3 regions of the Streptomyces sp. NPDC050485 genome follow, and region 3 is predicted to be linked to each of the others. Evidence: riboswitches for the same ligand, from Rfam matches in the RefSeq annotation. Region 3 holds a riboswitch; each other region holds the start of a gene.
The links. A riboswitch is a leader RNA that binds a small molecule or an ion and turns the genes downstream of it on or off. The one in region 3 is predicted to bind cyclic di-AMP.

Region 1 (5,180 bases), on a different contig from region 3:
CGGCGCCTGAGCGTCACCCCCAGCAGGAACTGGTCGGTGAACGACTGGTGATTCCCCGCGAGAATCACCGCACCTGCCCCGGGCACCCGCCCCGCCCCTTCGACGCACGGGCGGAACAGCCACCGCAGCAGCGGCACCAGCACCACGAGACGGAATGCGTAATAGAACACGTCAGTGAGCCCTCTCCCCAGGTGACCCCCGCGCCGACGCACGCTAGCCACCCCCGGGGATCACCGGGAGAGCGCCTATTGAGCCAGGCCCCCGCTCGCCGAGAGCGAAACCACCTCTCATCGATCTGTACGTCCTGTACATTTTTTACATCTGGTCGAGGTATCCGGTCGAGGAGAGGTACGTCATGACCCAGCGCCCTGCCGCCCGCTATGTCCTGCCCGAGTTCTCGGAGCGCACCGCCTCCGGGGTCCGCACGCTCGATCCGTACTCCAAGCTCTTCGAGGAGCGGATCGTCTTTCTCGGCACCCCGGTCGACGACGCTTCGGCCAACGATGTGATGGCCCAGTTCATGCACCTGGAGCACGCCGATCCCGACCGGGACATCTCGCTCTACATCAACTCCCCCGGCGGCTCGCTCACCGCGATGACCGCGATCCACGACACGATGCAGTTCGTCACCTGCGACGTGCAGACGTTCTGCCTGGGCCAGGTGGGTTCGGTGGCCGCGCTGCTGCTCGCGGCCGGCGCGCCCGGCAAACGCCTGGTGCAGCCGGCCTCCCGGGTGCTCCTCAAGGAGCCCGCGATCGAGGAGCCGCTGCGCGGCCAGCCCTCCGATCTGGAGATCCAGGCCGCCGAACTGCTGCGCGGCCGCACGCTCCTGACCGAGCTGCTCGCCCGGTACACCGGGCGGACCGCCCAGCAGGTGGCCGCCGACATCGAGCGGGACGTGGTCTTCGACGCCGCGGGCGCGGTGGCGTACGGACTCGCCGACCACGTACTCGTCAGCCGCAAGACCTCGCTGCGCGGACGGTGAACCGCCGTGCTGCCACCGGAACTTCCGCCGCTGCCCGCACTGACGCGGGCCGAGGCCGAGTTCATCGACTGCTACCTCGAAGTGGTCGATCTGCTCGGCCGCATCAACCCGGCGCACGGCCCCGACACCTACGGCGCGCTGCGGGCCGCGCAGGCCCTGGTCGGGCGGGCGGCCGCACTGAAGGACGCGCTCACCCTGATGCATCTGCGCGGCGAGACCCGGGTGCACGCCCGGACGCTGACCCGCGCCCTGCGGGTGCTGGACGGTGAGCGCCGCGCGGGACGGCTCACGGTGCCGCCGCAGACCACCGGTTGAGGCCGCCGCGCGCGGCGGCGACATCCGACACGCTCATGGGGCCGACGAAACGGACCAGACGGGGTACCCACGTTCGGCCCACCGGCGGCTACGTCCGCTGACCCTTATGGGCTCCTTATGGCGCCTGGACAACGTGCGGAATCGATCGCTCCGTCGCTGGTGAGAGGCTCATCAGCCCTTCTTACGGGGGTAAGAAACCACCTGTGTCCACCCGAACAGGTCAGTCGTGAGCAACACCACAAAAAGCCGTTTTGATACGTAAATATGACAGTCAGTGCGTGAAGATCCCTGGGACGACAAGCCCCCGCCACCGCGGCGGGGCGGTCCGGGCGGACGCCGAGTCCTGCCGCCGCTCCGGACGACTGGTCGACAGGAGTGGACCGGCAGGAGTGGAGGACCCGCGTTCTTCGGGATGGCCGGCCGTCGGCCGTCCCTCGGGGTGAAGCCGTTCAGACGGCCGGGCGTCTTCGCCGGCCCGAACCCGACAGGTCATCCTTCGCAGGCGGTTTGACGAAGGGTTGGACATGACTGCGCAGACAGATGTCCCGTCACACGTCCCGTCTCTGCTGTTCCGTCTCCGCACCGTCACGGCCCTCACCGTCGCCGTGGCGGGGGGAACCATACTGGCGCCGTGCGCCGAGGCGAGTGCCGCGGCCGTCGCCACCAAGGCGCTCCATGTGGCCGAGTCGAAGAAGGGGTCGCCCTATCAGTACGGGGCCGCGGGACCGCACCGCTTCGACTGCTCGGGGCTCACGCTCTACTCGTTCAAGCAGGCGGGCCGGAAGCTGCCCCGCTCGGCGCAGCAGCAGTACAACAACTCCCGGCATGTCTCCGCCTCCTCCCGCAAGGCCGGTGACCTGGTGTTCTTCCATTCGTCAGGACGCGTGTACCACGTGGGGATCTATGCCGGGAACGGGAAGATCTGGCACTCCCCCAAGACCGGCGCGGTGGTCCGCCTCGAACGGATCTGGAGCCACACCGTCTGGTATGGGCGGGTCGGCTGACCGCCTGCCGGGCGACGGCCCAGCTGACGGTCCGTCAACCAGGTCGTCCCGGTGCGCGCGCCCACGCACCGGGACGACGGCCCGCTCCCCCCCAGAGTGGCTCCGGGGCGGGGGCTAGCCGCTCTGCACCGCAGCCGTCCACGGCAGGGCGATCCAGACCGTCTTGCCGCCGTCCGCGGTGGGCGCGACCGAGAGCCGGCCGCCGCACTCGACCGCGAGCCAGCGGATGATCACCATGCCCCGGCCGTTGTCCTGCTGGACGGCGGCGGGCAATCGTTTCGGCCAGCGCGGATGGCTGTCGGTCACCCCGACCCGCAGCTCCTCCTCGCGTTCCAGCTGGACGTCCACGGTGAAGGTGGGGGACTGGCCGAAGGTGTGCTGTACGGCGTTGGTGGCCAGTTCTGACACGATGAGCCGGACCGTGTCGGCGGTCTCGTCGTCGGACGGCAGGCCCCAATCGGTGAGGACCTCGGCGACGTATCGCCGTGCCACGGAGACCGAGGCGGGTTCGCTCGGCAGAGTGACTGATGCTTCGAGATGGTCTGCCATGGCGACGCTGTCCCTTTCCCACCCGGGCCGGCTAGAGGACTCCTGGCGGATGAGCGCTCACGGAGACGACGTCGGCCTCGGATTGTGCTTCGCGCCAGAGTGCCACTCATCGTGCCGGTCTTGGGTGCGATCCACCAAGATATGCATATATCTGTCGCTCAAAGCGGTGAACTCTGCGGCAGGGGAGCGTATTTGGGCTCACACTTACCCATCGCCGAAGGCGCCGGAGGCGAAGGAGACGGCCATGTGGCACGGACCGGCGGTGCACCGCCGCAAGCTGGGCGAGAAACTGCGCGGGTTGCGCGACCGAAAGGGTCTGACGAGCGGGGAGGCGGCCCGCCTGGTCGGCTGGCACCAGTCGAAGGTGAGCCGCATCGAGACCGGCCGCAGCGGCGCGAAGCCCGCGGACGTGGCCCGGCTGCTCGACGCGTACGAGGTACGGGATCCCCAACTCCGCGTGCTCCTGGAGGCGTTGGCCGATTCCGCGGACGGCGGCGGGGAGCACTGGGCGCGCGCGTACCGGGGTCTGCTCCCGCCGCAGTACCGGGACTTCATCAGCCTGGAGTCGCAGGCGCGCACGGCGCGCACGCTGGAGACCTCGGTGGTGCCGGGGCTGCTCCAGACGCCCGCGTACGCGCGGGCGGTGACCCGGGCAGCGCTCACCTCCCTGCCGCCGGACAAGGTGGACTCGCTCGTGGAGGTGCGCCTCGCCCGCCAGGAGGTGCTGCGGGGCGATCCGCCGCTCGCCCTCAGCGCGGTACTCGACGAGGGGGTACTGAGGCGCCAGGTGGGCGGACCGGCGGCCATGAGCGATCAGTTACAGCATCTGCTGGCGGCCGCCGCGTGGCCCCATGTCCGGTTGCAGGTCATCCCTTTCCGTTACGGCGGCTACGTCGGAATCAACGGGCCTTTCATTATCTTTTCGTTTCCGGACATTTCAGATCTGGATGTGGTCGTTCTCGACCATTTGACGAGTAGCCTCTATCTCGAACGGAGAGAAGACCTTGAGGCGTACAGCGCCGCGTTCCAGACCGTTCAGTCGCTCGCGCTCTCCTGCGAGGACTCGTTGGATCTCATCGCCCGGATAGCCCGGGAAGAACCGGGCCCCTCCGCGGCGGGTGGGGAGGCATGAATGTCCGCACGCCCTGCGCACGTTCCTTCCAGTACATCCCTCAACGGTGCCCCGTGGCGGCGCAGCAGCCGCAGCGTGGGCATGAACAACTGCGTCGAGACGGCCAGGCTCAAGGGTGAGCTGCTGGCCGTGCGCGACTCCCAGCGGATCGAGGGCCCCGCGCTGCTCTTCGGCGCCCCGGCCTGGCACAGCTTCATCTCGGCACTCTCGGCCGATAACTGATAGCCCGTCAGGCGGTGGGGGCGGTCCGCAGGATCGTGTCCACCGCCGTGTCGATCTGCCGCTCCGTCAGATCCGCCCGGGCGGTCAGCCGGATCCGCGAGATGCCGTCCGGAACCGACGGCGGCCGGAAGCAGCCGACCACGAGCCCGGCCGCGCGGCAGTCGGCCGCCCAGGCGACCGCCGCCTCCGCCGAGGGGGCCCGCACGGAGACCACCGCGGCGTCGGGGTGCACCGCCAGATGCCCCGCGGCGGTGAGCCGTGCGTGCAGTTCGGCCGCGACGGCCCGGGCCCGGCCTGCCAACTCCGGTTCCGCGCCCAGCAGTCGCAGGGCCGCGAGCGCTCCGCCGACCGACGCGGGAGCGAGCCCCGTATCGAAGATGAAGGTACGGGCCGCGTTGACCAGGTGCCGGATGACCCGGGCGGGGCCGAGGACCGCGCCGCCCTGGCTGCCGAGCGACTTCGACAGGGTGACGGTGGCGACGACGTCTTCCGCGCCCGCGAGTCCGGCCGCATGCGGCGCGCCGCGTCCGCCCGCGCCGAGCACCCCGAGCCCGTGCGCGTCGTCCACGACCAGTGCGGCACCGAACTCCCGGCAGGCTTCGGCGAGTTGGGCCAGCGGGGCGGCGTCGCCGTCCACCGAGAACACCGAGTCCGACACGACGAGCCCGGGTCCGCCATGGGCGTCCAGGGCCTTGCGGACCGCCGCCGGGTCGGCGTGCGGCACGACTTCCGTACCGGCCCGCGCCAGCCGGCAGCCGTCGACGATGGAGGCGTGGTTGCCCGCGTCGGAGACGATCAGCGAGCCGTGGGGGCCGAGCGCGGTGAGCGCCGCCAGGTTCGCCGCGTACCCGGAGGAGAAGACGAGGGCGGCCTCGAAGCCGCAGAACTCGGCGAGTTCCCGCTCCAGTTCCGCGTGCAGCGCGGTGGTTCCGGTGACCAGGCGGGAACCGGTGGCGCCGGCGCCCCAGCGGTG
Region 2 (5,180 bases), on a different contig from region 3:
TTCAAGGCCCAGGTACACGTGGTCGGCGTTGTTCGGGTCGACCTGGAGGAACTGGTTGTACCAGGACTGGATGCCGGGCAGGTAGCCCGCGCTCTGCAGCGCCGAGCCGGATGCCTTCAGCTTGGTGTAGTCCGCTATCAGCGTCCACGGCCCGAACGGCGACCCGGACGTGGAGACGTACACGCCCTTCAGGCCGCTGTCCGGGTTGGACGCCATCTGCGCCGGCGACTGGTCGATGGCGTACAGGCGCGAACCGTCGGCCGCCGCGCCGAACGTCATATTGCCCACGTCGGCGCTGCTCGTCGGCAGATCACCGATGCCGGACACCGGCTTCCACTCGCCGCCCTGCCTGCTGTAGAGCCCGTTGTACGTGTCGCCACCACGCCAGCCGATGGCGAGCAGCACCTTGCTCGGGTCCTTCGGATCCACCGCGATGTCATTGGCGATGTTCTTGTACGGGGCCGAGGGGTCGGCCGCCTTGGAACCACCCGGAAGATAGTCGGGGTTGGGGGCGAACTCCAGCTTCCACGGGCCCGAGAGGGCGGTGGTGGAGTGTGACCACACGCCCCGGCTGGTGGCCGCCCACACGGTGGTTCCGGCGAACCGCAGGGCGTGGATCGTGGTGCTCTCCAACTCCGCGCCGCCGACCCGGCCGCCGGGCTGGAACTGACCGTGCCCAGGATCGGAGAGGACGTAAACTCCCGTCCCCACGAAGGAGGTTGCCCCGGTGTTGGACTCGCCGGTCGCGTACCAGAGCCGGTTGGAGCCGTCCAGGGCGAGGGTGCCCGTGGACAGCGAGGGCAGTTTGTCGGCGATCGGTTGCCAGTTGCCGCCACCGGTCTTCGAGCGGAACACACCGCCGTTGGCGCCGCCCGCGTACACATAGCCCTGGTCGTCGGCGGCGAGCCCGGTCATGCGGCCGGTGACCTTCCCCGAGCCGCCGCTGGAGTTGGAGTTGATGTCGCGGTAGCGCGGGTCGTCGGAGTCGTACGCCTTCGACGTGACATGGCCCCAGGCGCCCTGCGTGTGCCGCATGGACTGCAACTGGGCCCAGGCCGCCCCGTAGGCGCCGGGCGCGACGACGCCGGGTGCGGTACGCGCTTCGGTGTACTGGGCGGTGGATTCGGCGGAGTTCTGCGCCTCGTCGGAGCCGCCGTCGCCGCCGTCCGGTGTGAGGCCCTTGGCCGACTTGGAGCGGATCTGCTGGGTGTGCTGCTTGCCGATATCGGCCTGATGACGCGCGTTCCAGGGTCTGGGTGTAGTGGAACCCGTGGCCGCGAAGGCCTGAGCGCCGACCAGGCCGAACGCGGCGGCCGCGACGGTACAGGTGATGTACCGCCGCCGATGCCGTTGGGGCATCTGCCTTCTCCTCCCTGTGGCGGGCACCGGATGCGGCCCGACCGCCGAGAGGGAATCCTGGCGTGGACGCGTCAGTAGGGGAAGGGGAGGTTCGATCAATTCGCGGCCAAGATACGGCAGTTGGCGATAGCGCTCAGGGGGCGGCGGGGAGCTTGACGGCACCGCCCGCTTCGCCGGCCACCGCGACGTCTCCGGTCCGCACCGGCACACGGCCGCAGCTCACCGGACGATTGACGGTTCGGCAGCCGCTGTGACCCCCGGGACGGGGATGACGCCCCGAGTGAAGACAGCAAAGCCCACCTCGCGCAATGCGGCGGGATCCCGATTCAGCCCCTCGGCCACGAATGCCGCGATTCCTCGGTGTTGGGTGACGGCGCGCACGTATCCACCGGCAAACGCTTGGTTCCTGGCGCCTGATTCACGACGAGAAGGTCAGCGGGTGTGGTCGGCGGGGGCGGTTGGGGGGAATGTTCTTGCATTCGCTGGTGCCGTTCATGTCCTCCGCCATCCTTTCTTGATCGCGACGCCTGCGTGGCCTCCTGGTAATGCGACCTTCAGCGCTGGGGCGGGCTGGGACGCGCCGGGACGATCTTGGGAGACCGGGCACGCCGCGAATGGCTGTCTGGAGGCTCTGCGGGCGCGCACGGCCCGGATCACGCGGCGCCCTGGCCGTCGGGGGATGGGTGGCGTCGGTGAATCCCGAGTAGGGATTTGTCCGAAATACTACAGTTTAGCAACCCCCGCTCTCGAATCGAGAATGTCGGAATTGGGGGCTATTGCCTGCACCCGGGCGCTTTTGTGTGCACGTCTCGGGGGCCTCGCCGGGCGAGTGAATTGGGTCACGTGCGGCGTGATCTACGGGCGGAGGGGGTGAGGGTCATTTCGGGTCTGGCGCAAGAGAGTTGGGGGCCGGAACGGAGGTCCGTGGGGGTGCGGGACTTTAGGGAATCCCTATTCCGGATCACCTCCGTTGAATTCCGGTCTTGTTTCCGGTCCGCCCATTCGCTTAGGTTCACCGCAATCCGGATGGAACGCCGAATCCTGCCGCCGTCCGGAACCTCCCACACACGTACGGCAGGAGCGGGGGACCCAGGTAAGCCGCCGATCCGGATTCCGGAATGGCTAAGGGGTGAAGTCGAGTGCACACCCGCACTGCGACCGGACAGCTCCCGTCCGAACCCGACAGCTCACCTCGCAGGCGAAGGAGAGGAATTCACATGCCTGGAAAGGGCAAGCACCGCCGCCCCAAGTCCAACTCGCTCACCCGGGGCCTCGCCGCCGCCGGTACGGGCGGCGCCGTGCTCGCCATTCCGGTGATCGGCGCGACCACGGCCGCTGCCGCACCGGCATCGGTGCACACCGGCACTGCCGTCAAGGCCGCGGCGCCCGCAGTCGCGGCAGCCAAGCCGATCACCGCGGTGAAGGCCGCCGCCACGAGCTACTCCGTCATCTCGGGGGACTCGCTGTCCAAGATCGCCGACGCGCTCAGCGTGAGCGGCGGCTGGAAGCAGCTGTACCAGGACAACCGGAGCGTCATCGGCGGTAACCCGGCCCTGATCCACCCCGGCCTCAAGCTCACGGTCGGCTCCCCGGCGAAGGCTGCGGCAACCCCTGCCGACCAGGCGAGCACCTCCCGAGCCACCGCGTCCGGCCGGGCCGACCGCTCCGCGCGGCAGACCAGCCTCACCACCCAGAACACCGCCGCCGTGACGAACGTCTCGTCGTACACCAACAACCTCGACGGCTGGATCAGGCAGTCGCTGGACATCATGGCCCAGCACGGCATCCCGGGCACCTACAACGGCATCTACCGCAACGTCATGCGCGAGTCGTCGGGCAACCCGCTGGCCATCAACAACTGGGACTCCAACGCCATGGCCGGCATCCCCTCCAAGGGACTCCTCCAGGTGATCCAGCCCACGTTCGCCGCCTTCCACGTGCCCGGCACGTCAACGGACCTCTACGACCCGGTCGCCAACATCACCGCCGCGTGCAATTACGCCGCCAAGACCTACGGGTCGATCGACAACGTGCACGGGGCCTACTGACGGGTGTTTCCCGTGCCTGGGGAGGTTTCAGACCCGGCGCGCCAGTAGATAGGCGCGCCGGGTCTCTGCCTCGTCGGCGTAGTGCGTACGCTCCATCCGCATCTCGACGGTGAATCCCGCGGCGGTCAGTGCCTCCGCGACCCGGGCGGTTTCGAGGAAGTGGAAGTCGACGTCGACCTCATGGCCCCACCACTCGTCCAGGTGCCGCACCTCCGAACCGACGTGGAACGCGACGAGCAGGAGACCGGAGCCGCGCAGCGCCCGGTGGGCCTCCTCGAAGGCGCGGCGCAGTTCGGCCGGCGCGAGGTGGATGACCGAGTACAGGGCGACGGCCGACCCGAATTCGCCGCCGGCTGCGGGCAGCGCCAGAAGGTCCCCTTCGCGGAACTCCACCGCCGGATTCTCGCGGCGCCCGAGGGCGACCATGGCGGCGGACAGATCGATGCCGACCGCGCTCACGCCCCGCTCGGCGAGCCACCCCGCGACGTGCCCGGGCCCGCAGCCGAGGTCCGCGACGGGCGCGCCGGGTTCCGTCTGCTCGACGAGGCTCGCGAGCAGCGCCCGGTCCAACGGCTTGCCGGCGAGCTCATCACGGAGGCGGTTGGCGTACGTCTCGGCGACGGCGTCGTAGCTGCGGCGGACCGAGTCATGGCTTCCTTGATCTTCCACGGCGCACAGCATGCCAGTGTCCGCCGAAACGGCAATGGGCCGAATGTGTTGGGCCCCTGTGACTGCCGCGACCGCCCTCACGGGGTACTCGTGTGGGGGGTGGCGCAACTTTCGTTCACCCCGCAGGGTGAACTGTTGAGAGGGTGCACGTTTCTGCATGCGGGCCTGTTCCTAGGGTGGTAGTGCGTCACCCCGGATCACGGTGACTGCCCGACGACCGTGTACTCCCGTATCCGCGGGAGTCGTTCCGCACCGGGAGCCGCCATGGGAACAACCGCTCGGCCAGCTGTCTCCGCACCAGTGCCGCTGCCTCCAGGGCTGCTGCCGGACCCGTGCGGCAACGCCCGTTCCCATCTGAGGCAGGGGTTCACGGTGGTCGAGATCCACGGCGCCGTCGACCTGGCCACCGCGCCCGGCGTACAGGTGCACCTCGACGCCGCCACGCACCCGCTGGCCGCCCGGGTGATCGTGGACCTGCGGCCGGTCGCCTTCTTCGACTGCGCCGTCCTTACGCTGCTGTGCCGGGCGCACCGAAGGATCCGGGAGCGCGGCGGCCAGCTCGCCGTGGTCTGCGTACGGCCCTGGCATCTGAAGATCCTTGCCGCGGGCGGCCTGGACGCCCTCTTCCGGCCGTCCGCCACGGTGGAGGCGGCAGCCCTCGCCGCCCTGCGCCCTCCGTCGCAGACGCGGACGGAGGAATCACGGTAGGCACCGCCTTCAAGCCAGGGCCTCGGGACTGCGGGCTCTCTGGTTCGACGGCGAGTTGTTGAGCCGGCGGGTGAACTGCGCCTGAACGACAGCGACTTCGAGCTGTCTTCCTGCGCCACGAGCGGGTACGGACACCGGCGTAACCCGGAACACGGGAAACTGGAACGCGGCGGGCACGCACCAGGCGAGCGAGACAGGGCAGTGAGCGACGACAGGGGCATGAACATGGACCAGGACCTGGCCCGGCAGTGGTTGGTGACTGCCGTTGCGGAGGCCCGGGCGGGGCTCGCCGAGGGCGGTATCCCCATCGGCGCCGCGCTTTACGGTGCGAACGGCACGGTGCTGGGGCGTGGGCACAATCTGCGGGTGCAGGACGGCGATCCGTCACTTCACGCG
Region 3 (5,180 bases):
GTCGTCGCCGACGATCTGGACCTTGGCGCCCAGCTTGTCGGTGATGACCTTCCAGCCGGCCCAGTCGTCCTCGAACAGCGGGTCCTCGATGGAGACCAGCGGGTAGGAGGAGACGAGCTCCTCGTAGTACTCGGTCATCTCGGCGGCCGAGCGGGACTTGCCCTCGAACTCGTACAGGCCGTCCTTGTAGAACTCGGACGCGGCGACGTCGAGCGCGAGCGCGATGTCCTTGCCCGGGGCGTAGCCGGCTTCCTTGATGGCCTCAAGGATGAGGTCCAGGGCCGCGCGGTTGGACTCCAGGTTCGGCGCGAAGCCGCCCTCGTCGCCGAGGCCGGTGGACAGGCCCTTGCGCTTCAGGACGCCCTTGAGCGTGTGGTAGACCTCGGCGCCCCAGCGAAGGGCCTCGGAGAAGGACTCCGCGCCGATCGGGGCGATCATGAACTCCTGGATGTCGACGTTGGAGTCCGCGTGGGAGCCGCCGTTGAGGATGTTCATCATCGGAACGGGCAGCAGGTGCGCGTTCGGGCCGCCCAGGTAGCGGAACAGCGGCAGGTCGCTGGCCTCGGAGGCGGCGTGCGCGACGGCGAGCGAGACGCCGAGGATGGCGTTGGCGCCGAGCGAGCCCTTGTTGTCGGTGGCGTCCAGGTCGAACATGGCCTGGTCGATCAGGCGCTGCTCGGTGGCGTCGTAGCCGACGAGCTCCGGGCCGATCTGCTCGATGACGGCGAGGACGGCCTTCTCGACACCCTTGCCGCCGTAGCGGTTGGGGTCACCGTCGCGGAGCTCGATGGCCTCGAAGGCACCGGTGGAGGCGCCGGACGGAACTGCAGCACGGCCGGTGCTGCCGTCGTCGAGGCCGACCTCGACCTCGACCGTGGGGTTGCCTCGGGAGTCCAGGATTTCCCGGGCTACGACGACGTCGATGGACGGCACGAGCATCTCCTTCTGGGATGTGACGCTAGATGTGACGCAAGCAGTGCGGGGCCGCGCAGGGGTCGCTGCGGCCTTGCGACAAGAGCCTAACCGGCTCCGGGGCTCCGGCCAGCCGAGTGCCCGCCTCCTGGGACGAAAAAGGGCCCAAGGACCCTGAATCCCGGTCAAAGGACCGCAGGACTACTGCCGGGTAACAGAACGAACCCCGGCCCGGCGCGTACGGGGGAATGCGCGCCGGACCGGGGGGACTTGGGGCTTTTCGGCCTCAGCCGAGGTGGAGCTTCTGACCCGGGTAGATCAGGTCGGCGTCCTTGACGATGTCCTTGTTCAGCTCGAACAGCTTCTGCCAGCCGCCCTTGGTGCCGTTGGCGGAAGCGATCTGGCCGAGGGTGTCGCCGGCCTTGACGGTGTACTCGCCATTGCCCTGCTTGACCGGCTCGGTGCGCTGCTCGCCGCGGCTGGCCTCCGGCGCGGACTCGGTGCGCTGGGTCTTCTGCTGCGGCTTGGTCTTCGGCTTCGAGGACGGCGACGACTTCGAAGAGGACGACGAGGAAGAAGAGGACGAAGAGGACGAGGACGACGACGAGCCGGAGGTGTCCACGTTGGCCTTGGCGCCGCCGGAGGTCAGGTTGCCGGCGCCGGCGCAGGACCAGGCGCCCGGGCCCTGGATGGCGAGCAGCTTCTCGGCGGCGGCTATCTGCTGGCCCTTGGTGGCGAGGTCCGCACGGGCGGCGTACTGGGTGCCGCCGGCGGCGGCCCAGGAGGACTGCGAGAACTGCAGGCCGCCGTAGTAGCCGTTGCCGGTGTTGATGGACCAGTTGCCGCCGGACTCGCACTGGGCGACCGCGTCCCAGGTCTGGACGGAGGCGGCGGAGGCCGAGCCGGCCGCCATCAGCGGGGCGGCGACAGCGGCGCCGGTGACGCCGGCCAGCGTGACGACACGGACGGCCTTGGACGGGCGACGGTGCTTGCCCTTGCCGGAAAGCAGCATGGAGGTTCTCCTCACCGACGCCTGCGAGGTGAGCTGTCGGGTTCGGGCGTGAGCTGCCCGGCCGAGCGCCCCAGCGCCCGTCTTCACCCCAAGCCGGCCGACAGTTGCTTCAACTGCCGGGCCCGGCACTTACCTTGGGTCCCCCGCTCCTGCCTACGGCGCATAAGCGTCGACTGTTCCCGTCGGCCGACGGCAGGATTCGGCGTGCTCGGTCGACGGGGCTCGTGGTGACGAGCGGTTCCGACGAAAACACACGGCCCGCCAATGTTCAAAGACGCCCATCGGGGAGAAAACGCCCCTACTTGCCGATACAGAAGGGGCGTTTCCGCAGGTCGGGGGCGGGACGGACGGACCGGGCAGACGGGACACGCCAGTTGGGGCGAAGAGACCCATGTCTCACTTGGACAGAACGGACATACGCCCTCGAACTACCCCTACTTCGGTACCGAGTTCGGGGCGGCGACGGCAGCCGCGGCGGCCTTCAGGTGCAGGCTCTGGCCAGGCAGGATCAGGTTCGGGTCGGTGCCGATCAGCCGCTCGTTGGCGTGGTAGAGCGCGGGCCAGCCGCCCTGGATCTTGTTCGCGTCGGCGATGACCGAGAGATTGTCGCCGGGGCGGACGGTGTAGTCGCCGCTCGCGGCCGGGGTGTTGCCGGCCTCACGTGATCCACCGTCACCTCGCGAGGCGTGCCGTCCCGCATCGCGGCCGTCGGCCGGGCTGCCCGAAGTGCCGGGGGCGGTCGGGGCGGGCTGTCCGGTCGGGGTACCGGTGCCGGAGCCGGTGGTGCCGGGCGTCGCGCCCCTGCTCTCCTCCGGTGCGGGCGCCCCGCGGTGCTTGCCGGGGCTCGCCGGGGTGGACGCGGAGGGCGTCGGCGGCTTGGCCGGGTCGGCCGGCTTCGTGGCGCCCGGCGAGGGCGTGGCCGGGGTGGTGGGGACCGCGGGCGTCGGGGCGACGGGCGCCTTGGTCGCCGGAGCGGTCGGCACGATGGACCCGAGCGGGTCGGCCGGGTCCGGCGTCGCGGGCAGGCCCGGGTCGACATCGGCCGCGCCGCCGCCCTTGGTGAGCCCGCTGGAGCAGTTCGCGAAGGCCTTGGTGCCCTGGGCCGCGAGCACCTTCTCGGCGACGGCTATCTGCTGGGCGCGGCTGGCGAGGTCGGCCCGCTGGGCGTAGTCCGTACCGCCGAAGGCCTCCCAGGTGTCCTGCGAGAGCTGGAGCCCGCCGTACAGGCCGTTGCCGAAGTCGGCGCTCCACATTCCGCCGGACTCACAGGTGGCCACCTGGTTCCAGGAGTGCGCGTCCGCGGCGTTGGCGCCGGTCGCGGCGAGCAGCGGAAGTGCGATGGCCGATCCGGTCACCCCTGCCGCGACGACGAGAGCGGGTGCCTGGCGGGGCCGACGATGCTTCCCGGAGCGCATGGATAAGGCCTTCCGTGTGACTGCTGAGCCGAATGAACGGTGAACGTAGCCGTACTCGAACGCCTGTCACAAGTCGATGCACCCGGGATCACATAAAAGTCACAGTCTTGACGGTTCGTCAGATGAGGTCGTTCCGGGCGGCGGCGTGAACTCGACCGGCAGGGTGCGCAGTCCGCGCATGATGAGCCCGCCGCGCCAGCGCAAATCGGTAGGTTCCACCGCGAGCCGCAGGTCAGGGAGGCGCCGCAGCAGGGTCTCCAGCGCCGTCCTGCCTTCGAGCCGGGCCAGTGGCGCACCGATGCAGTAGTGGATCCCGTGGCCGTATCCGAGGTGCTGGTTGTCCCGGCGGCCGAGGTCGAGCGTGTCGGGCTCGGCGAAGCGCTCGGGATCGCGGTCGGCCGCGGCGAGCACCACGAGCACCGGGTCGCCCGCCGCGATGTCCTGGCCGCCGATCGTCAGAGGCTCGGTGGCGAACCGCCAGGTGGCCAGCTCGACCGGCCCGTCGTAGCGCAGCAGTTCCTCGACGCCGGTCTCCAGGAGCCCGCTCTCCCCCGCGCCGATCGAGGCCTGGAGCCGCTCGCGCTGCTCCGGGTTGCGCAACAGGGCGTACACCCCGTTGCCGATCAGATTGACCGTCGTCTCGAATCCGGCGAACAGCAGGATGAAGGCCATGGCGGCGGCCTCGTTCTCCGTCAGGTGCTCACCGTGGTCGCTGGCCCTGATGAGCGCGGAGATGAGGTCGTCGCCGGGGTTCTCGCGCTTCTTGTGGATGAGCTCGGCGAGGTAGTTGCGCATCTTCTTCACCGACCGGGCGACGCCGCCGCGCGGGCCGCCGCCGTGTCGGATCATCATGCCCGCCCAGTCGCGGAAGTCGTCCTGGTCCTCGCGCGGGACGCCGAGCAGATCGCAGATGGCGTAGATGGGGAGCGGGAAGGCGAAGTCGTGGATGAGGTCGGCCTCGCCCTTCGCCGCGAACGCGTCGATGAGCTGATCCGTCAACTCCTGTACGCGCGGCGCGAATTGGGCCACCGTGCGCGGGGTGAACGCCTTCGCCACCAGGCGCCGAAGGCGGGTGTGGTCCGGCGGGTCGATGTTGAGCAGATGCGTCATCAGCTCGGCCTTGCGCTCGCCCGGAATGCCCGTCTTGCCCTTGGCGTGGGCCGGCTCGTCGTGGTGCGCGGGGTTCTTGGAGAGCCGCTGGTCGGCGAGGGCCTGCTTGGCGTCCCCGTACCGCGTCACCAGCCAGGCCTCGACGCCGCTCGGCAGCTTGGTGCGGTGCACGGGGGCGTGCTCGCGCAGCCAGGCGTAGGCCGGGTACGGGTCGGTGGCGAACTCCCAGGTGAAGAGTTCGGGGGCGTCGGGGATGGACGGCTGGTCGTGCATGCTCCGACACTAACCGCCCTCCTTCTTAGGGGAGGGGGCGCGCTCTGCTCCCTGCCCTGCGACCCCGCCGTCGGGGCGGGAGGAGCGGGAATCCGCCGCCGGCATGCAGTCCTGCCGATACCGGAGGCGGAGTTCGACCCCATCTCCTGGGCCAACTCGCGCCCCGTAGAACCCTGTTCGGTGCGCAGCTCACGCAGCCGCGCGCCGAGGGCGGCTCTTGCTCGCTGGAAACCGGTGGTCACTCGGTGGACGGCACCTGGCCCGCGAACACGTCGCAGGGGACGGCGTGATGCCGGGCCGCATCACGGACCTGGCAGGCACGCACCACTTCCACGGGGGCCGTGATCAGTTCGACGCCGGTCATCCGGTCGTCGCCCTCGAAATGAATCCGCGCGATCACGCGCGAATCGAAAAGCCAGCGCTCTTCTCCGGGCAGTCGTCGAGCAACTGCCATGCGG

Region 1: linked by a shared signal. The riboswitch ahead of ACIBK6_RS15605 (C40 family peptidase) and the one ahead of ACIBK6_RS35230 (transglycosylase family protein) in region 3 are both predicted to bind cyclic di-AMP.
Region 2: linked by a shared signal. The riboswitch ahead of ACIBK6_RS11140 (transglycosylase SLT domain-containing protein) and the one ahead of ACIBK6_RS35230 (transglycosylase family protein) in region 3 are both predicted to bind cyclic di-AMP.

What each region holds. Positions count from the first base shown of each region.
Region 1 is NZ_JBITHR010000006.1:319,165-324,344, forward strand. Features, by position in the region: gene ACIBK6_RS15590 (lysophospholipid acyltransferase family protein) at 1-170, opposite strand, end outside; gene ACIBK6_RS15595 (ATP-dependent Clp protease proteolytic subunit) at 356-985, shown strand; gene ACIBK6_RS15600 (hypothetical protein) at 992-1,300, shown strand; cyclic di-AMP (ydaO/yuaA leader) riboswitch at 1,625-1,820, shown strand; gene ACIBK6_RS15605 (C40 family peptidase) at 1,825-2,304, shown strand; gene ACIBK6_RS15610 (ATP-binding protein) at 2,419-2,853, opposite strand; gene ACIBK6_RS15615 (helix-turn-helix domain-containing protein) at 3,098-3,985, shown strand; gene ACIBK6_RS15620 (DUF397 domain-containing protein) at 3,986-4,207, shown strand; gene ACIBK6_RS15625 (8-amino-7-oxononanoate synthase) at 4,215-5,180, opposite strand, start outside.
Region 2 is NZ_JBITHR010000004.1:408,375-413,554, forward strand. Features, by position in the region: gene ACIBK6_RS11130 (WD40/YVTN/BNR-like repeat-containing protein) at 1-1,359, opposite strand, end outside; partial or broken gene ACIBK6_RS11135 (RraA family protein) at 1,579-1,755, opposite strand; cyclic di-AMP (ydaO/yuaA leader) riboswitch at 2,382-2,573, shown strand; gene ACIBK6_RS11140 (transglycosylase SLT domain-containing protein) at 2,577-3,407, shown strand; gene ACIBK6_RS11145 (class I SAM-dependent methyltransferase) at 3,435-4,076, opposite strand; gene ACIBK6_RS11150 (STAS domain-containing protein) at 4,377-4,784, shown strand; gene ACIBK6_RS11155 (nucleoside deaminase) at 5,010-5,180, shown strand, end outside.
Region 3 is NZ_JBITHR010000026.1:95,513-100,692, forward strand. Features, by position in the region: gene eno (phosphopyruvate hydratase) at 1-939, opposite strand, end outside; gene ACIBK6_RS35230 (transglycosylase family protein) at 1,199-1,924, opposite strand; cyclic di-AMP (ydaO/yuaA leader) riboswitch at 1,928-2,095, opposite strand; gene ACIBK6_RS35235 (transglycosylase family protein) at 2,359-3,339, opposite strand; gene ACIBK6_RS35240 (cytochrome P450) at 3,439-4,722, opposite strand; gene ACIBK6_RS35245 (DUF6879 family protein) at 4,961-5,122, opposite strand; gene ACIBK6_RS35250 (helix-turn-helix domain-containing protein) at 5,119-5,180, opposite strand, start outside.